DNA from 2 places in the Bacillus sp. AFS053548 genome. Region 2 is predicted to be linked to the other one. Evidence: a T-box and tRNA genes for the amino acid it is inferred to sense, from the RefSeq annotation. Region 2 holds a T-box; the other holds one or more tRNA genes.
What was found. A T-box is a leader RNA that pairs with one kind of tRNA and senses whether it is charged. The one in region 2 lies ahead of argS (arginine--tRNA ligase), so its partner is inferred to be a tRNA-Arg.
Positions count from the first base shown of each region.

Region 1: it has a tRNA-Arg gene. The T-box ahead of argS (arginine--tRNA ligase) is inferred to sense a tRNA for this amino acid. The anticodon was not compared.

Region 1 is NZ_NUHI01000016.1:29,280-42,553, forward strand. It holds gene CN946_RS09505 (PTS sugar transporter subunit IIC) at 1-425, opposite strand, end outside; gene CN946_RS09510 (PTS sugar transporter subunit IIB) at 470-772, opposite strand; gene CN946_RS09515 (PTS lactose/cellobiose transporter subunit IIA) at 1,215-1,535, opposite strand; gene CN946_RS09520 (PTS sugar transporter subunit IIC) at 1,561-2,919, opposite strand; gene CN946_RS09525 (PTS sugar transporter subunit IIB) at 2,961-3,263, opposite strand; gene CN946_RS09530 (DUF6509 family protein) at 3,598-3,891, opposite strand; gene CN946_RS23425 (hypothetical protein) at 4,166-4,321, opposite strand; tRNA gene CN946_RS09535 (tRNA-Arg) at 4,522-4,594, opposite strand; gene clpP (ATP-dependent Clp endopeptidase proteolytic subunit ClpP) at 5,387-5,980, shown strand; gene CN946_RS09545 (HPr family phosphocarrier protein) at 6,063-6,320, opposite strand; gene whiA (DNA-binding protein WhiA) at 6,341-7,291, opposite strand; gene CN946_RS09555 (gluconeogenesis factor YvcK family protein) at 7,331-8,299, opposite strand; gene rapZ (RNase adapter RapZ) at 8,299-9,183, opposite strand; gene CN946_RS09565 (NUDIX hydrolase) at 9,213-9,671, opposite strand; gene trxB (thioredoxin-disulfide reductase) at 10,159-11,106, opposite strand; gene CN946_RS09575 (tetratricopeptide repeat protein) at 11,375-12,874, opposite strand; gene CN946_RS09580 (acyltransferase) at 13,050-13,274, opposite strand, start outside.
Region 2 is NZ_NUHI01000047.1:943-9,966, forward strand. It holds gene CN946_RS20595 (ABC-F family ATP-binding cassette domain-containing protein) at 103-1,659, shown strand; gene CN946_RS20600 (nitroreductase family protein) at 1,727-2,320, opposite strand; gene argS (arginine--tRNA ligase) at 2,575-4,263, opposite strand; T-box leader at 4,306-4,527, opposite strand; gene CN946_RS20610 (tetratricopeptide repeat-containing glycosyltransferase family 2 protein) at 4,650-5,735, shown strand; gene CN946_RS20615 (tetratricopeptide repeat-containing glycosyltransferase) at 5,888-6,946, shown strand; gene CN946_RS20620 (glycosyltransferase) at 6,969-8,345, opposite strand; partial or broken gene CN946_RS23610 (collagen-like protein) at 8,574-9,024, opposite strand, start outside.

The DNA.
Region 1 (13,274 bases), on a different contig from region 2:
ACTAACCCCCAAACACTACCAGTAGCCGTTTTTCCATTTTCTAATGTAACCGTTACAGTGTTTAATGTTTGTGGCACTAGTACAAAATATGACGCTAAAGCGACAAGCATTGCTTCAAATCCTTCATCACCATAAGAACGAGCTAATTTATAAGCAATCCCTACAACTGCAAATACAGTCATAAATGCAAATGTTCCCCACCAAATATCACTGCCAAGTGTTTTCCAATTCACTCCAAAAAGAGCTTCCATCATTTTATCGTAACCTTTGATCGCTCCACCTAAATTATTAAATAAAACTGCAAATGAGCCGACCATTGTAATGGCAATCATCCCGATTAACGCATCGCGTATTGCTAATAAATGACGTTGGTTACCGAACTTTGCTGCAGCTGGCATTATATATCTATCTACAAAATTCATCATTTTTTAAGACTCCCTTTTGTTTAAAATGTATGAAACATACATGACTATTTTTTTAAACTAAGTGCCAATTCTAAAACAGCTTCACCATTCATAAGTCCATAATGTACTGGATTGATTACATCAACTGGTATCCCTTTTGGCTCGGCAACTTTTTTCATTTCAGCAGCTAAATAACGTACTTGTGGTCCTAATAAAAGAACATCTGCTTTATCTAAATTTTCTTTTGCAGCATCGCCTGAAACTGCCCAAATCTTTACTTCGATCCCTTTTGCTTTTGCTGCATCCTCCATTTTAGTTACTAGTAAACTAGTAGACATTCCTGCTGAACAAGCTAATAAAATATTCATTGTTATTCCTCCAGTTTTAGAATTAGTGTAGCGGTTACAGGTTTGTTTAAAAGTATGAAACAGTTCCTTGTAGCATCTACAAATTAAATTTTTTTGTACACTCTTTATATAGCAAATGGCGTGCCAACTTTTTCTGACATTCTCAAAGATATGTAATTTACACAATGAAACCTTGTCCTATAAGGACTCATCGTCATGAAATCTTTTTTTCTTGCTTTAAAAGGAAAGTAACTTAAAACATCTAGTGTGTTAAATCTAGTTTGTTAATCTTCTAAAATTGTTTTAGTGTGTTATCATCCTGTTAGAGTGTCGTGATTTAAGTACACTAAATTATAGTGTTTTAAAACACTTTTCGATTCTTACTTAAATAATACAATTTGTTCTATGTAATCTATGAAAAAAGTGATGTAGAATCAGTCTACACCACTTTTTTTAGCAATTATTAAAGTGAAATTTTTTCATGCAAATAAATAATTTCCTCTACTAAATCTCTTGTTGTAAGAGTGTTCATTAAATGATCCTGTGCATGTACTAAAAGAATATTAATTTTGTATCGTTGCCCACCAGCTTCACTTTGTATAAGTGAAGTTTGTGAATGATGAGCCAGCCTAAGTTCCGCATTCGCCTCGGTTACTTTTCTACGAGCTTCCTCGAACTCTCCATCACGAGCTTTATACATCGCTTCCATTAATAAACTCTTAGCATTACCAGAATGTAATATAAGCTGAAATGCAATTTGTTCATTATTTGTGTCGGTAGGCATTTGCACTCTTCTCCTTCACATTCTATTATACATTTAATGAATTACTACTTGTCGTTGTTTCAGTTGACTTTCTAGCTTCCATTCTTTCTGCTACTACAACGAACGGTAAGTAAATAACGATTGAAATCACTACGTTAACAAGGGCTAAAACTGCACCGCTCCAGTGACCACCTGTTGCTAAATAGCCACCTATAACTGGTGGAGTTACCCAAGGGATTGTAGAAACAACTGGAAAAACAATATGTGATTGAACAGCTAAATAAGAAATAATGGTTAAAATAATTGGAGTACAGATAAATGGTATTAACCAGACTGGGTTTAACACGATTGGTAAACCGAAAATAATTGGTTCATTAATATTAAATAATCCTGGTGGTGTTCCTAAAGCAATCATCTGTTTATGACGTTTACGGTTAACTAAGAACATTGCAATGAGTAAACCGATTGTAGTACCTGATCCACCCATATATACGAATGCGTCTAAGAATGGGCCTGCTAAAACAGAATACTTATCTAGATCTGTTACACCTTTTGCATATAAATCGATGTTATGGTTACCTAGAGTTGTTAATAAAGGAGTTGTAATACCCCCTAAAATATTTGGACCATGTAATCCAATCGCCCAGAAGAAATGGACAAAAAATGCAATCGCAACTGCAAATCCTAATGAATCTGCTGCATCAGTTAATGGTTTTACAAGGACTGAATTTAACCAATCATTAAAGAATACGCCATTCGAAATATATAATCTGAACAATAAGCCAACTAATGCAACGATAAAAATTGTTAACATACCTGGTAATAACTTTGCAAACGCTTTTGATACTGCTGGTGGAACGCCATCTGGTAATTTAATAACTAATTGTTTCACTCTAGCTAAACGTACAAAAATTTCAGTTGCAATAATCGCAACGATAATTCCTGTAAATAAAGCCGTTGAGTTTAATGAATTCCAACTAATAAATCCCCAAGTTCCGCCTGTAGCTGTCTTACCACCATTTAACGTAACAGATACTGCAGCTAATGATTGTGGAACAAGTACAAAGTAACACGCTAAAGCAACAAGCATTGCTTCAAAACCTTCATCACCATAAGAACGAGCTAATCTATGCGCGATCCCTACTACGGCAAATACTGTCATAAATGCAAATGTTCCCCACCAAATATCACTGCCTAGTGTTTTCCAGTTTGTACCAAAGACTGTTTCCATCATTTTATCGTAGCCGTGGATTGCTCCACCTAAGTTATTAATAAGTACAGCAAAAGCTCCAATCATCGTAATGGCAATCATTCCAATTAACGCATCACGGATCGCTAACAAATGACGTTGATTACCAAACTTCGCTGCGGCAGGCATTATATACTTCTCAGCAAAACGCATCATTCAAATACACCTTCTTTTCTCTCTAGATTTTTAATTCCCCGTTATTTTTTCAAATTTAAAGCCATTTCTAGTACAGCTTCACCATTCATCAATCCATAATGCACCGGATTAATCGTATCTACTGGTATCCCTTTAGGTTCAGCTAGTTTCTTCATTTCTGAGACTAGATAACGAACCTGAGGACCAAGAAGTAATACATCCGCTTTGACTAAATTTTCTTTTGCCTCATCACCAGCAACAGCCCATATTGTTGCCTGAATTCCTTTGGTCTTAGCTGCTTGTTCCATTTTTGTAACTAGTAAACTAGTCGACATTCCTGCAGAACATACCAATAAGATATTCATCCTACACCTCCTCAATTTTTCTCGTCGATGAAACGCTTACATTTTTACAAATAATGACAAAAGAATTACGCGTTACAAGGACAAGTTGTGTAATCAATTTAAATATTGCAAATTATGTGCCAATATTCTAAAAAATCTATCTATTTAAAAACACAACAAAAAAACCTTGATAAATCAAGGTTTTCAAAACGTAACATTTATTCAAAATATTAGTGTTTTATATGTGTGTACACACAATTGGTACTGTGTTTACAATTACTCAATAGTGTGTTGAGAAATACCCAAAAAAGGATATCTCCTAAGCTGAAGTGTGTCATTCAATAACACATTAATATTATTCTTCAACTGTTAAATGAGTTTTACAAAATTCGAATACTTCTTTTTCTTCATCATCTTCCAAATCAAAATCTAAATACTGATTTGATTCAGCTTCATACAAGTCATATTTAATTAATTTCGACACGTCACCATTTACTCCAAAAAGAGCTTTTATGTATATACCTTTTTCATTATATAATTCATCATCCTCTGGTACATTGATATAAAGTATAAACTCATATCGATCCCCTTCAATGATACCAAATGGATCTTTTATTTCTTCTACAGTGTATTCTGTAATCGTTAACACAAAAACATTCCCTTCAATTATAATATGTACTATTATACACAAAGAAATGAACAAAAAGAAAGACGCCTGCCGCAGCAGACGTCTTGATGCGTTTGAGGCGAGAGACCGGGCGGCCACATCCGCGCGTTTAGCTTGCGCATATCTCTCGTCTTACTCAAATTAGCTCATCGCAAAGAGTAATATATCATATATTTAAGAAAAAGGATAGAGGAAAAAAATAGAAGGAGTAAAAAGAGCAGATAAATTTTAGTAAATATTTTAAACAGTCTTCAGTTTAGATATATAATTTAATGATTTTTAAGTCGATGCAGTATTTTTTCTTTTTAGATGTTGAGTACAGTTTATAGGTTTCTTTAAATTTTAATTCTCTTTCTATTTCATCTTTATTCATTTGTGCCATTTCTTCAAGAAACCAAGAATTCATGTCCATTTGAATGACCTCCCTTTATTTACTTTAAATATATGATTTTAAGTTAAGGGAACCCATTCTTCATTGGACGGAGTTTTAGTACATCTTTAGTTGTAGGGTAATAGTAGGATTTAGGGCTGATCTTCAGAGTTAACAGAGAAAATAAAAACCGAGCGATATTTCTGTTGATTAACAGATCTTATCACTCGGTTTATTTTTAGCGCGCTCGACAGGATTCGAACCTGCGACACACGGTACCGGAAACCGTTGCTCTATCCACTGAGCTACGAACGCATGTTTATTTAAAAGTTAAAACAAGTATAGTGTTTTGGTCGCCCCAATCTCAGGAGGTTAATGCAAGTAGCGGCTCGATTGGTTTCACCAGAAATATGTTTACTCTGTCCCACCCTTGCCTCAGTAGGTAATTGAAAGGAGTGGCTCGATTGGTGCGCTGATGTTTCGCTATGTAGCTTATACGTAGGTTTATAAGAAAATCTTATGTTTTATTATATCGTTAGAATGTTCTGACCGCAATGATTTAGGTTTCTTTTTGAGTACGAAAATATTCTTTAAATTGGAAAAAAGAAGAAGATGCACATGGGGTTGATTTGAGTGTCTTCTTTGATGATCATTATTTTATAGGTTTTTTCCGTTTTTTTGATGACTTGTTGATACCAGTAAAAGCTTTTTTCTTGAGTCTTTTTAGAGTGCCTTTTCCTTCGTTGTCTTTGTCTAGTATATATAGACGTATCATTTTTTCATTATCACTAGCTTACACTTTAATAACGAAATTTCGTTCTCATCTTGGAAAGTTCTACGTTCTGTCCATAAGACTCAACTATGCTCCAATCAGTTAAGTATTAGTTTTTTAACTGATCAAAAGAAAAACTACATAAAGTTACGTTTAATAATAGGAAAAGTCGTTAATGATGTTGAAGTATTAGATAAATAGATATGTTATAAAAGGTCAATATTTTTTAGTTTAAATAATACATTATATATAGCATCTCTTTTATTTGACCTTTTCTGACCTTAAAGGTATTATTGTATTAATCATTCATTTGTTTTAAACAAGGAGGAGAAAAAATGAATTTAATTCCTACAGTTATTGAACAAACAAGTCGTGGTGAGCGTGCGTATGATATATACTCTCGTCTATTAAAAGACCGCATCATCATGTTAGGTAGCGCAATCGATGATAACGTAGCTAACTCAATTGTTTCACAACTTTTATTTTTAGCAGCAGAAGATCCAGATAAGGATATTTCATTATACATAAATAGTCCAGGAGGAAGTATTACTGCTGGTATGGCTATTTATGATACGATGAACTTTATTAAGCCTCAAGTATCTACAATTTGTATCGGTATGGCGGCTTCAATGGGTGCTTTCTTATTATCTGCTGGGGAAAAAGGAAAGAGATATGCTCTTCCAAATGCAGAAGTTATGATTCACCAACCATTAGGTGGTGCTCAAGGTCAAGCTACAGAAATCGAAATTGCAGCTAAGCGAATCTTGTTCTTACGTGATAAATTAAACAAAATTCTTGCAGATCGTACTGGTCAACCATTAGATACGATCGAGCGTGATACAGAGCGCGATAACTTTATGACTGCAGACCGTGCATTAGAATACGGATTAATTGATAAAGTAATTTCTAATACTGCATCTATTAAATAATAATAATAAACTAGCCGTAATTTTTCGGCTAGTTTTTTTATAGAAAAAAATTGGACATCCAACTTGTGAATGTCCAATTACATCAAATTTCTTCTCCAATAAAGTCCATTACTGCTTCCATCGCTTCAACTTCATCGTCGCCAGTAACAGTAATTACAATTTCTTCTCCATGAGGAACAGCAAGACTCATAACACCCATAATACTCTTAACGTTTACTTGTTTACCTTTGTAAGCTAATAATACTTCTGAACGAAATCTCGTAGCAACTTGAACAAATTGTGCTGCTGGACGAGCCTGTATTCCAGTTTCTAATAGTACTCTCCCTTTTTTCTCAATCATTTTTTCTTCCCTCTTAACTTTTATTTTATTTTTATTGGTTCTCCCGCTCTTAGTTTATCAGCTATTTCATCAATTTTACGTAGTCGATGATTGATTCCTGATTTACTAATTGCGCCACTAGATACCATTTCACCTAACTCTTTTAATGTTACATCCTCATACGCTACTCGAAGTTCTGCAATTTCACGTAACTTTGGCGGTAATATATCTAAACCAACTGAGCTTTGGATATAACGTATATTTTCAATTTGTCTGAAGGCTGCACTGATCGTTTTATTTAAGTTCGCAGTTTCACAATTAACTAGACGATTAACACTGTTTCTCATATCTCTTACAATGCGAATATCTTCAAACCTTAATAAAGCCGAATGTGCACCAACAACGTTTAAAAACTCAGTAATTTTTTCTGCTTCCTTTAAGTACGTAATATAGCCTTTACGTCTTTCCAGTGTTTTAGCATTTAATCCGAATTCATTCATTAGACGACAAATTTCTTCTGTATGCTCTTTATACAGTGAAAAAATTTCTAAATGATATGAAGATGTCTCTGGATTATTTACTGAACCACCAGCTAGAAAAGCACCTCTTAAATAGGAGCGTTTACAACATTTCTTCGCAATTAGCTCTTTCGCTATTTCATTCGTAAAGGTAAATCCTTCACCAGTTATATAAAGATCATTTAAAATATGTTTCGCTTCTTCTTTTATTCGAACAATATATACATTGTTCTTTTTAAGACGCATTTTTTTACGAACGAGTAATTCAACGCCCACATCATAAACACGTTTAATTAATACATATATTCTTCTAGCAATTGCTGCATTTTCAGTAACTACATCTATAATAAATTGGCGATTCGCAATTGATAACGAACCATTCATTCGAATTAAAGAGGATAGCTCAGATTTTGAACAACAATCTTTGATCTCAATCGTTGTTAATTCTTTTTTCGTTTCTGATGCAAAGGACATTTGAATCACCCCCTCCTTCTAGCTCTATATATTTCTTCATTATTCTTTTATTTTTGTCGGAATGAGATCACATAGGATTTCAGCCAACTTTACCGTATCATGCCTAATCACATTATCATCATATTTAACGATCGACTTATGAACAATTTCTAGATTTAAAGATTCAAGCTCATTTATATCTAGTTTTACTTGTTGAGCATGTTCTTCCTTATAAAGTTCTAAAATATTTATAGGCATTGTGCCTTCATTTACTATAATTGTATCGATAAAACTTGAATCTAAATGCTGGTATAGAGCCCTTACATGATCACTAGCTGTATAATGCAAAGTTTCACCCGCTTGAGTCATCACATTACATACATATACTTTTTTAGCGTTTGAATTTACAACAGCCTTCCCGATTTTAGTAACTAATAGATTAGGAAGGATACTCGTATATAAACTACCCGGTCCAATTACAATTAAGTCAGCACGATTTATTTCATCAAGCGCCTCTTTTAAAGGTTCAACATTTCCAGGTGCTAAAAATACTCTTTTAATCTTCTTACCAGAATAAGGAATTTTTGATTCACCTGAAACAATTGTACCATCTTCTAATTCAGCTTTTAATACGACACTTTGATTAGCTGCTGGTATAACTTTCCCTCTAACATTTAATACCCTTCTCATTTCAATGATTGCACGGTAAAAATCACCTGTAATCGCAGTCATTGCACTTAGCATTAAATTACCTAGTGAATGTCCAGAAAGGTCTCCAGATGTTGCAAATCGATGCTGGAATAATTCTTCCAACATCGGTTCCACATCTGATAACGCGGCAAGTACATTTCGTACATCACCAGGCGGTGGAATTTTTAACTCGTCACGTAATCGTCCAGAGCTACCACCATCATCTGCGACTGTAACGATAGCGGTAATATCAACGGGATGTTTTTTCAACCCACGAACTAAAACAGATAGTCCCGTTCCGCCTCCAATTATTACTATTTTCGAACGTTGACTATCCATTACTTATGACTCCTTTTTTCTACATCCCGATGACTAACATTGGTATCATATTGATCCTTATAGTAGTTAGCTAAATACTCCGCTAAAGTAACAGAGCGATGCTGTCCACCCGTACATCCGATCGCAATGATTAGTTGTCGTTTACCTTCTCTTTTATATTGAGGTAACATAAAACTAATTAAATCAATTAATTTCAGCATAAATTCAGTTGTCTCATTAAATTTAAGAACATAAGAGGAAACTTCTTCATCTAAGCCAGTTAAAGGACGCATTGATTCAATATAAAATGGGTTTGGTAAAAATCGTACGTCAAATACTAAATCCGCATCAATTGGTATTCCGTACTTAAAACCGAATGACTGAATATTTACTGAAAAACCTTCTTGTTCATTTTCTCTAAATTGTTCAATTATTTTTTCTCGTAATATTTTAGGTTTTAAATCTGAAGTATCATAAATTAATTGTGCACGCCCTTTTACCTCGGCTAAAAGAGTACGTTCCAACTCAATTCCTTTTAATGGAGAACCCGTTGGAGAAAGTGGATGTGAGCGACGAGTTTCTTTGTAGCGAGTAACAAGTGCGGCATTCGTTGCATCTAAAAATAAAATTTGAGGGATGATTGAAGGAGTAGACATTAATTGATCTAACGAATTCCCTAACTGATCAAAAAATTCTCTTCCTCGTAAATCCATAACAAGAGCAACTTTATCTGTTGTATTGTGGTCCGGGTCCTTTAATAGCTCTACAAATTTTGGAAGTAGAGCAGGAGGAAGATTATCGACACAGAAATAACCGATATCTTCTAACGCTTGAACAACGACAGTCTTTCCAGCACCTGACATTCCAGTTATAATAACCATTTTTACATGTGATCTTGTAGGCATTTAACTCAACCCTTTCTATAAAGTTTAGGTTAACTAGGATTTAAACGATATCTTAATAATTCAAAATCCTGTGTATATACAAAAGTACCATGTAAAATTTCTTTACCCTTTAGTAAATAATCAATAATATGATAGTCACCTGCTGCCATAGGAAGATTTTTCACTTCATCTATTGCATGCCAGCGAAGAATTCCTTCTTCACACTCATCTTGATTTTCACCGTCAAACTCGGTAGCCAAAAATGAAAACATCATCCATTCATTCACTACCTTAGCTTCTTCTTCTATAATAATTGTAAAAACACCTTTTAATTTTGGGTTTTTTAAGTAAACACCTGTTTCTTCACGATATTCACGAACAACTGCTTCTCTAATGTTTTCACCTGGCTCCATCTTACCGCCGGGTGCAACCCACCAGTTTCTTCTAGGTTTTTGTAGCAAGAGGATATTATTTTCATTTACCAAAACACAATGTGTAACTCTTTGCATTTCTTATACCTCACTTACAATTTGGACTTGCAGTTGGTTGAAACTGCCCAATCTATATTATACCGTTAAACTAGTCAGACAACAACTTGTTAAGAGTGGGAATTAGGGTAGAAAGGTCCTGGCTAAAGGAAAAGATTTTGTGGATTCGAACTACGATTGAGGAACAAAACCGATCACTTTCGGAGACAAATAATGAATACTCACTAATTTACGAGCTTTAAAGCGAAGACTAAAGGCGTAGTTACACTTATACTTAATTGCTACTACGTCAGGTCCTCCTTTGTCGCTGCAAATTTATACTTTAATGCACAAAAAAAGGGAACATGGACAAGCGCATATCCATGTTCCTATATATATTAGGGGGCTCTCTGGTTATTGTCTATATTACAGTAACTATATTTCAGGAGAGTTACACCCTAATTACATATAAGTTTCAGAATATTACAATTTTGTTCACAATTCTAAAACTTAATTTTATTAATCAAGATTAGTTAGTTTTAGATAATTCTTCTATTAATTCTTCAATATAATGTTGTACTGCTTGAGCAGCAATACTTCCGTCTCCAGTAGCTGTTACAACTTGACGTAAAGTTTTTTCACGAACATCACCAGCAGCAAAAATACCTGGTACTCTTGTTTCCATTACATCATTTGTTTCGATATATCCATTTTCATTTGTAATACCTAAACTTAAGAATGGTTTTGTTAAAGGCAGCATGCCAATATAGATAAATACGCCATCTGTTTTAAATTCAGATTCTTCACCATTTTGAGTATCTACAAGCGTTACGCTACTTACTTTACCATCAGTTCCGTTAACTTCTTTAATTGTTGAATTCCAAATAAATGAAATCTTTTCATTTGCAAATGCACGGTCTTGAAGAATTTTTTGAGCTCGTAATTGATCTCTACGGTGAACGATTGTAACTTTTGAAGCATAGCGAGTTAAATATACGCCTTCTTCTACTGCTGAATCTCCGCCACCTATAACTACTAATTCTTTATCTTTAAAGAATGCTCCATCACAAACTGCACAGTAAGATACACCACGTCCACCTAGCTCTTGCTCACCTGGAACACCAATTTTTTTGTATTCTGCACCAGTTGAAATAATAATTGCGCGCGCTTTGTATTCTTTTTTACCAGCAATGATTGTTTTATATTCTTTACCGTCGATAATTTCTTTAATGTCTCCATAAGCGTATTCAGCACCAAATTTTTTCGCATGATCAAACATTTTATTTGATAAGTCTGGGCCTAAAATACTATCAAAACCTGGGTAGTTTTCAATTTCTTCAGTATTTGCCATCTGTCCACCTGGAATACCACGTTCCATCATTAATGTAGAAAGATTTGCACGAGATGTATATACAGCTGCAGTCATCCCTGCAGGACCAGCTCCAATGATAATAACATCATAAATTTTTTCTTCCATTTCTTAATCACTCCTTGTACTTAAATGGCTAATAGCCCTACTTCATTAACTATCACTATCCTAATACGCGATGACATAAAACAACAAATCATATGCTCATGATAAAGAAAACTCTTCGACTGACGAGCCTTTTAGGAGAAGTCAAAGGCATAGTTGCACTTATACTTAATTCCTAGTATTGGCTACCACATCGAGTACAAATCCTTGCTGCCAATTTATACTCACCTTAATGAGAAATAAAGAAAGCTTGCATTAACACCATCTGGTATTAAAACAAGCTTCGAATGGCGCTAATGCCTTTATTTAATAAATAGGTAGAGATATTATAGTTTGCTGCAATTTTCTTTTGTGATACACGTTTTACTTCATTTTCAACAAGATAATGTGTAGCAGCTAGTAAAACATCTTCACTTACAGGTAATTCTTTATATTTTAACGTAAGCTCACAAATAGCGAAAAACCATAATTGAAGATGATTACGTAGTATTATATAATCTTCTTCCCAAGTTGTTTGTACTTTCTTCGCGCCGTTAATCGCAATATTCAATGACGGATGAGGCTCTAGATAACACATATTATTTAGAAGTACTTGTTCTAATTGTTCATCGAGACCAATATTTTCTAATGGATTTAAATCTTGAAGGATTGAACTAAATTTTTGTTCATAATAATACTCCTTCATAAAATAGATTAATCCCCATCTCTCACTATTCGAATTGGAGTATTTTGCTTGGTACTCTGTTTCAGCCATTAATTGCTCGATTTCATTCGATGAATGTTTTTTTTCAGCCCATGGAGCCAATTCCTCATGATCATCAAATTCACTTGTCATTTCAAAATTCCAAATACGCTCCGCCGTTTCAATTCTTCCAGATTGATAAGCTGCATCACAGAACATATAATAAAACTGTATTTCACGATCTGGTCGTTCCATGTAAAGTAAATTAAATAATTTATAAGCTTCTTCATACTTCTTGAATTGATAGAAAAGTACACCAAGCTTGTGGCGGTGCTCTTCAGAGATTGGAACAATATTTGATAAGCCTTCAAGATATCGTAGAGCAATTTCTTGTTCATTTAATATTCTTTTTAGCATTGTTAAATGAATTAAAGCTGATAAATTACCTGGATTTTGTTCTAAAACATATTGTAATACTCTTTCAGATTCTTCAGGATTACCTAAATGAAGCTCTACTAAAGCTAAGTTATTATAAGCTGGCCAAAATTCTTGATACTTATCAACAATATTAAGTAAAGTTGTTTTAGCAGATTTCCAATCATGATTTGCCAAATAGCTTGTAACCCGCTCTTGAAGCACTAATAAATCATCGTTGATACTTAAATCATCATCTTCTTCACTATGAATAATATCTAAATAGTCTTCTAGTTCTTCTAATTGCTCTTCATCCGTGCCAATTTCTAAATACTTTTGAGCATACAAATTAGCTTTTTGGAATAATCCTAATTCAAAAAATGCAAATGCTAATAAATAATATACATCCTCATTTGTAGGAAATTTATCTAAAATATATTCTAAAATTGTTATTGTAGTTTGATATTGATGTAATGATAAAAGCTTTCTAGAAATATCTATAAGAACTGTTTGATTTTCTTCATTTTCAGCAGCTTTTTTTAAATAATAAATCGCTTGCTCAGAATCGTTACTATTATAAGCTTTCATCCCTTTTTCGTAGAAGTAATCTTTAGGTAACGAGAACGAAACGACATTATGAAATTGATTTGTTTGATTCCCCAAATTTTCAGACATTCGATCCTCCAGTTTTTCAAGCTTATCACAGTATATCACATAAAAAGAGGAAATAGTCGCCGTCCAAATTATAAGAATTTTAAACGAACGTACAATTTCCACATTATCTAAAATAAGTTGTCAAAGTATTATTTTAACCGAAACAAAAAATATTGAAAACCACTTTTTTAAGAGTTTAAATAGTAGTTTCAGATTGAGGTAATGAAATAATAACCATTGGATTACCTCCAACAAATGCACCAGCTGGAACATCTTTGTTGACAAGTGTTGCAGCTGAAACTTTCGCTCCATCACCAATTGTGACACCTGGCAGGATTGTCGTATTTGCACCAACTAACACATTATTACCAATAATAACTTCTCCTAATCGATATTCATTAATTAAATATTCATGCGCCAA
Region 2 (9,024 bases):
ACACATACCCAGTTGCAGACTATAATTAGATGGTGACTGTTTAAATTACGTTCTTTCATAAAGAACATTATTATATGAAAAATAAAGAAAAGGTGTCGATCTATGAGTATTTTAACTGTAAAAAACTTAAGCCATGGATTCGGTGATCGTGCAATTTTTAATGATGTATCATTCCGTCTATTAAAAGGTGAACATATCGGTCTTATTGGTGCAAATGGTGAAGGTAAATCAACTTTCATGAATATCGTTACTGGAAAATTACAGCCTGATGAAGGTAAGGTTGAATGGTCTAAAAAAGTACGTGTAGGTTATTTAGATCAGCATGCTGTATTACAGCCAGGTATGTCAATTCGTGACGTATTAAAAAGTGCTTTCCAATATATGTTTGATATGGAAAATGAAATTAATGATTTATATGTAAAAATGGCTGAAGCAACTCCTGAAGAAATGGAGAAAATGCTTGAAGATGTAGGTGTTCTTCAAGATACTTTAACAAATAATGATTTCTATATTATTGATGCTAAAGTTGAAGAAATTGGTCGTGGTTTAGGTTTAGAAGATATCGGACTTGATCGCGATGTAACTGAACTTTCTGGTGGTCAACGTTCAAAGGTTCTTCTATCAAAACTTCTTTTAGAAAAACCAGATATCTTATTACTCGATGAGCCTACTAACTATTTAGATGAGCAACATATTGAATGGTTAAAGCGCTATTTACAAGAGTATGAAAATGCATTTATTTTAATTTCACATGATATTCCGTTTTTAAACAGTGTTATTAACTTGATTTATCATATGGAAAACCAAGAATTAAATCGTTATGTTGGTGATTATGATAATTTCAAAGGAATTCATGAAATGAAAAAATCACAATTAGAATCAGCATATAAACGTCAACAACAAGAAATCTCTGAACTAAAAGATTTCGTTGCTCGTAATAAAGCTCGTGTTTCTACTCGTAATATGGCTATGTCTCGCCAAAAGAAACTTGATAAAATGGATGTAATTGAGCTTGCACGTGAAAAGCCAAAACCAGAATTCAACTTCAAACCAGCTCGTACTTCAGGTAAATTAATATTTGAAGCAAAAGATTTAGTCATTGGTTACGATGAGCCTCTATCAAAACCTTTAAATCTACGTATGGAACGTGGACAGAAAATTGCTTTAGTTGGTGCGAACGGTATCGGTAAAACGACGTTAATGCGTAGTTTACTTGGTGATATTAAACCAATTTCTGGTGAAGTTGAGCGCGGTGAATTTCTTAACATTGGATACTTCGAACAAGAAGTAAAAAGTGATAATAATAAAACATGTATCGATGAGGTTTGGGATGAATTCCCATCATTTACACAATATGAAGTTCGTTCTGCACTTGCAAAATGTGGTTTAACGACAAAGCATATTGAGAGTAAAGTTGCAGTTTTAAGTGGTGGAGAAAAGGCGAAAGTTCGTTTATGTAAGCTAATTAATCAAGAAACAAACTTACTTGTACTCGATGAGCCTACTAACCATTTAGATGTAGATGCTAAAGAAGAACTAAAACGCGCACTAAAAGAGTACAAAGGAAGTCTTTTAATTATCTGTCACGAACCTGAATTTTACCAAGGATTAGTTACAGATGTATGGAATGGCGAAAACTGGACTACTAAGGTGTTTTAATTAATACAAAAAAGAGAGACGAAAAAATTGTTTTCGATCTCTCTTTTTTTGTTTTTTAAACGACATATTAAAGTGAAATATTTTGACTTAGCTTTGTAGTCCATTCACTTGGATGTTTTCTTTTCTTTGTTCCTTTTGGCATTGAATTAATATAACCGATATGAAGAGCTCCTAAAATTTTTCGAGTTTCAGGAATACCCATCTCTTTGTAAAATTGCTTATCAAAAATATAAGGATTTGTTCGCCATACCATTCCAATATTTTTTTCCCAAGCTGCTAATTGTAAATTTTGAACAAATGCACAGGTTGCTCCAATCGCTTCTAAATTTTTCTTTTCATTTTCTGAGTGGTCTGTCGTAATAATTAAATGCATAGGTGTGTCGATGATATATGTTTTAAAGAATTCCGTTGATTTTTTAATTTTCTCAACTGTATATGTTTCATTTAATTCCATTCTTTCGTAGCTATCTACAATTTTTGATGCATAATATTCTTTTTCTTTTTCCTCTGAAACCATAATGAATTGCCAAGGCTCTTCTTTGCTGTGGAAAGGAGCATAGGATGCTGCTTCAAGTAGCTCCATTAAATCTTCCATATTAATTGGATCCTTTTTTGTATCTCTAATCGTTCTTCTATTTTTAATAAAATTTAATATCGACATTGAACGTTTCCCCTTATTCTCTAAATATCTTAAATTCATTATAAATGTAAATGATAATCATTTTCAATAAAACTTTTAAATTTTAATCATTTTCTTAGAATCGTTAAATTTAGATACACTTTTTACACCAATCGAAATCATTACATAACTATTTATATGCAATAAAACTTAGAAAGACTTTGTTCCTGCGTTCTACGATCAAATCAAAAAGAAAACAGGTATTGAAGATAAAAATCCCTTCAATACCTGTTACTTTACATTTCTTTTGGTGCACGAATTCCTAATAATCTTAGTCCTTCTTCTAAAACAATGGAAACAACTTTAATTAATGCTAATCTACTCTCTAATTGGTCATCATTTGTTAGAATATGAGTATTTCCATAATATTTATTGAAACTTTGTGCCAAATCTATTGTATATTTCGCAATAACAGATGGTTCAAATTGTTCAAAACTACGTGTAACTTTGTTAGGGAACTCAAGTATATGTTTTATGATGTCCCAACTATATGAATCATCCAGTCCATCTTGTTTATTTAAATCGTGTGATGAAGCTTTATCTAAAATTGAATTTGTTCTTGCAATTGAGTATTGTACATATGGCCCTGTTTCACCTTCAAATTTTAGCATCTGATCAAGTGAAAATTCGATGTTATTCATACGATCATTTTTTAAATCTTGGAAAATGATTGCACCGACTCCAACCATTTTTGCAACTTCTTCTTTATTTTTTAATGTAGGATTTTTTTCTGCAATATTTTGACTAGCTAAACTAATCGCTTCCTCAATTACCTCTTCTAAAAGAACAATTTTCCCTTTTCGAGTTGACATTTTTTTACCGTTTTGTAGGATTAAACCGAATGGAACATGTACCATTTCATTTGCCCATTCATAACCCATTTTCTTCAAAACTGTAAATACTTGATCAAAATGCAATGCTTGTTCTCCACCTACAACATACACTGCTTTATCAAAATCGTATGTTTCTTTACGATAAAGTGCAGCTGCTAAATCTCTTGTTGCATACAGCGTAGCTCCATCAGATTTTCTAATTAAGCATGGTGGTAATTCCTTTTCAGTTAATTCAACAACATCAGCACCCTCAGATTCCACTAAAAGGTTTTTTTGCTCCAGAAGTTCAATAACTCGCTCCATTTTATTATTGTAAAATGCTTCTCCGTTAAAGCTATCAAAGCTAACACCTAATAAATCATAAACTAACATGAATTCTTTAAGAGACTCATCACGGAACCACTTCCATAAGTGTAAAGCTTCTTCATTTTTTTCCTCTAATTGCTTAAACCAACTTCTAGCTTCTTCCTCAAGTTGAGGCTCTTTTTCAACTTCTTCATGAAATTTAACATATAATTTTAGAAGTTCTTTGATTGGATTTTCTTTTACTGCGTCTTGATTACCCCAAAGTTTATACGCAACAATTAACTTCCCAAACTGTGTTCCCCAGTCTCCAAGGTGATTAATTTTTATTGATTTATACCCATTTTTTTCAGCTATTTTAGCAATTGAATTTCCAATCATTGTTGAACGCAAATGCCCCATCGAAAATGGCTTAGCAATATTTGGTGAGGAACAATCAATCGCAACCGTTTTGTCTTCACCCATTACTTGGTTTCCATATTCCTTCCCTTGGCCAAGAACTAATTCAATTACTTGCTTACTTACTAGCTTTTTATTCAAAAAGCAGTTTACGTACGGGCCGTTCGCTTCTACTTTTTCAATTAAATCATGATTAATCAGTGGTGCAATTTCCTTTGCAATTATAACTGGAGATTTTTTTAATGCTTTAGCTAATTGGAAACAAGGAAATGCTAAATCACCTTGGTCTGCATAATTCGGTTTTTCGATAAGTGAGTTAATCTCAGTTAAAGTTAGTGATCCATTTAAAGCTTTTTCAATTTGTTCACTATACATATTTACATAATTCATTCTGATCAATCCTCTCCAAAATATAAAAAAACCGTCTCTATCATAAGAGACGGGTTTAACTAATCCGCGGTACCACTCTAATTGTTCAAATATATTGAACCAGCTTTAAAATTTGTTAACGAGGTCTTCCCCGGCAAAGTCCTACTATTAATTCAGACTGCTTCTCCGAAGTGCGCTTCATCTTATTCGTTCTGTTAGGCTTCCACCATCCCCAACTCTCTACAAGAATCAAAATAAGATTACTCTCTTCATCTAAAAATTTTCAATATTCATTTTTTCCATTTAATCATATCTAATATAGAAATTCAAGATTATCTTTTTTTTGAACTTTATGAATGACACCATTTGTTGACAACCTTAATAACATAGAAATTGAGGTGGAATTCATGAAAAAAAAACCAATAACTTTTAGCCTTTGTATGATTGTTAAAAACGAAGAAGCCGTACTTTCCAGATGTTTATCATCTGTATCTAATATAGTAGACGAAATTGTCATTATTGATACTGGTTCAACAGACAAAACAAAGGAAATAGCTAAAAAGTTTACAAATTCAATATATGATTTTACTTGGATCAATGATTTCTCAGCAGCAAGAAACTTTGCGTTTTCTAAAGCAACGAAGGATTATATTATGTGGCTAGATGCTGATGATATTATCACTGATGAAAATGCAAAAAAATTACTTAAATTAAAAAAGTCATTAACTAAAAATGTCGACGCTGTCGGAATGAAATATCATCTTGCTTTCGATGAAAATGGGAACCCGAGTTTCAGTTCTGTACGCAATCGAATCGTTAAGCGAGAAAGAAATTTTAAATGGATTGGTTTCGTACATGAATATTTAGAAGTTTTCGGCGAAATTATTCAATCAGATGCCGCAATTATTCATCAAAAAGATAAAGAGTTTTCTGATCGTAATTTAAAGATTTATGAAAATGCGATTTCTTCAGGCAATGAATTAAGTCCTCGTGACAAATACTATTATGCTAATGAATGCGTAGATCATCAGCTATACGAAAAGGCAATTGAATGGTATGAATTGTTTCTTGATGAAGGAAAAGGCTGGTACGAAGATAATATTCAAGCCTGTGGAAAAATGGCAGACTGCTATTTAAATCTGAACGAATTGGAAGAAGCAATTAGCAGTTGTCTAAGATCATTTTCTTATGATGGACCACGTGGAGAAAACTGCTGTCGATTAGGATTTGTGTATCTTCATAAAGGTGATTTTACACGTGCTATTTCATGGTATAAACTTGCTACACTTGTTGATGTCCCTACGAGTAGTCCTTTTATTAATCAAGCGTGTTACACCTGGTTACCTAATTTACAGTTATGCCTTTGCTATAGTCGATTAGGCGATCAACTTACTGCTAGAAAATATAATGAGATAGCAGCAAGTTATGTTCCGAATAACCCTTCCGTTCTACACAACCAAGAGTATTTCCGCTCATATTTTAAAGATCAATAACTTACCCTTACTATCTACTAACTTTATATTTCCTGGAACCTATCTGTTTAATAAGCATAATAGATGATTTGGAAACTACTAATTAAGTAAATAACATTAATATATCATCAATCATTTAATACAAAATCAAAATTATAGAAAAGGGTGATAGCTTGATCACAGTCAGTTTATGCATGGTTGTACAAAATAATGAAGCAACAATTGAAAGATGTCTAAGTTCAGTTAGTAGCTTAGTTGATGAACTTATCATCGTTGATATGAATTCCCACGATCGAACGATTGAGCTAGCAAGACAGTTTACAGACCAAATACATGTCTTTGATGGTGTGGATGAAATAGATGCATTAAATTTTTCAAAATCATTGGCAACAAAAGACTTTATACTTTTACTAAACCATAGTGAAGTTTTACTAGAAAATGATCGTTTAACATTTTCTAAGCTAAAACAGTCAATAAACAATGAAGTTTATAATGTAGCTGTCGATTATCAAATCGGTTGGAATGTAAAAAGTAAACAAAAAATTAATAGATTATTTAAAAGATTAAGTCCAAAAAGTCATTCCCCGAATATGAAAAATGAACAAACCTCTGAATCATTTTCTACTAATCTCGTTTTTACAGATCTTCCTTTTACACAAAATACAAAAGAAAATATTCAAATATATGAACAAATGTTAAGTAATAACCTCAATCTTTCAAAAATGGATTTGTTTTATTATGCAAAAGAATTAAGTTCAGATCATCAACATGATCAATCAATAAAGTATTTTTTAAGATTTTTAAGATTAAATCAGCCTTTTGAAGAACTTAATATCCTTGCTTGTCATTATATTGCTAATTGTTATCACGAGTTTAATCTAAGAGACTTAGAAACTACTTGGTTATTAAAAGCACTTAAATATGGCAATACTCATCCAGAAACATGTTGTAGATTAGCTTATACTTTTTTTGAGAAAAATAATTTTGATTCGGCTATTTATTGGTATAAAGAAGCAACATTAAACAAGGTTAACAGTCGTTTGATTCTTCACAACCCATCATGTACTACTTGGCTACCACATTTACAGCTAGCTGTATGCTATGACAGAATAGGTGAATTGCGCCTTGCAAATGAGCACAATGAATTTGCCTATCATTTTTATCCAACACACCCAAGCATACTTTCAAATAGAGAGTACTTTGCAAATAGATTAAATAACGAAGGCAGCTGAGGACCCCTCAACTGCCTTTTAATTATTTTTTCCTTATTAACAAGAGCATATTATATATTTCAAGATTTGAAGTTAGTTGTTCAAGATTTATTCCAAAACTATGAGCTAAATGAACTACTTCTTCAAAAAACAACTTAATATTTAAATCTACATTAATATTTTCATTCTTTTTCGTCGTCACTTCAAATTGGTCGGATGGAAATAGCGTATTAATTGTTTGAGGTGTGAAAAATCTAATATTTTCTTTTTTCAATATCCCAGCGTGTATATAATTCCATTGGCCTTGTAATAGTTGAAAGAGAACTTCACCATGGGAAACATTTGGAACTCTACAAATAATTAAGCCAGATGGTTTTAAAAGATTGGTGATTTCTTTTACAAAACTCCAAGGATCTACAAGATGGTTTACAATATTATCAATTATGATTAAATCAAAAAACTCCTTAGGGTAACTTTGGAAAACTTCTTCAATCTTGATTGTATCAACCTTCTTATAAAATTGTGATGCAATTGATGATAATTCTGAATCACTTTCTGTTCCATATAATTCACATTTGTATAGATTTTTAATTTCTAGACCTGTTGCTCCAGCTAAGCAACCAATTTCTAATACATTATTTATGTTTCCTGGTACCATTTCAATAATTTCCGTCTTCGGATACCCAATATCTATTAAATTGTTTCCCCACTTTTCAATATACTTCATTCTATTTTCTATATATAGGTGATTTATATTAATTTCACTATTTCCATTGAATGTCATGTGCCCATAATGATGAACAAATGAATCTAAAGCAATATGCAATTCATATCCTTCTAAAATAGTTCTTAAACAAATATCATCATCTTCAAATGAACCTAGTTTAAACCTTTCATCAAATCCTACTAATCGATCAATTAATTCGCGTCTAACTAATAAACAAAATCCTACTAATCTCAATACTTGCTTAGACATTCCTTTTACACTTGCACAATACCTTAATGAAAAATCATTAATTTCTTGATCATTTTGATAATCAACATTAATTCGCTGCAATCCACTTACATAATTACTTACAGGCCCAACCATGCCAATTTTATCATTACTATATAAAAGAGTAAGCATTGCATCTAACCAATTTTCTGTAACGATTGTATCATTATTTAAAAATAACAAGTTATCACCTGTAGCGACTTCAATTCCTTGATTACAACCTTTAGCAAACCCCATATTTATCTCATTAAAGATTGTAATAAAAGAAGGATTATTCTTTAAATAATCTCGTGTGCCATCAGTCGAGCCATTATCAATAACAATGATTTCTACTTCATCTTCCTTTGTATATTTCGCAAGACTTTCGAAGCATTTTTTCGATACCTCAAGCTGATTATAAGTCAAAATAATAATACTAGTTTTCATTCATTAAACACCTTCTTAGAATCTCACTGATTAGCAAGTATGATTTCTTTTAAATTCATTTATCTAAATAACCCATGCATTAATTAATATATTCAGGATGGAAATATTTGGTCAGTGTTAATTATTAATAAAAAAATCCTCATTAATTTATTCGAATAGATTACTATTGAATAATTAATGAGGATGGTCATCACCTTAGGATAGATTACTAATCTCTAAAAGTGATCGTTAAACAATACGATGAACTGACCAGTTGATCCCTGCTGAATTGTTTCCACCTAAAGTAAGAGGAATAGTTAATCCGTCAGCTTCATAGAAGAGACCAATCACATCTCCGGCAGTTAATTGTAAGTCTCCAGTAATTGTGACAGTTCCATCACCAAGAATTGCTCGTAGATTTAGGACTAATGCAACGTTTACATCTAAAATTGGTACTAATCCACTTAATAAATCAGCTGCCGTTGGTGATGTTCTACGGAATACAAATGAAGGATTTATACCTGCTCCGAGTGATACTGTTAACGTTGCTGTCGTAGAGTAGCTAATTGTTGCTTCAAAAGTATAACGTCCTGTTGCTGGGACAGTGAAGTTACCTGTTGTTGGATCAAAAGTAGTTGCATTGAAGAATGGACTTGTAACACTCCATCCTGTTAATTGAGTTGAAGTTGAAGTATTAAGC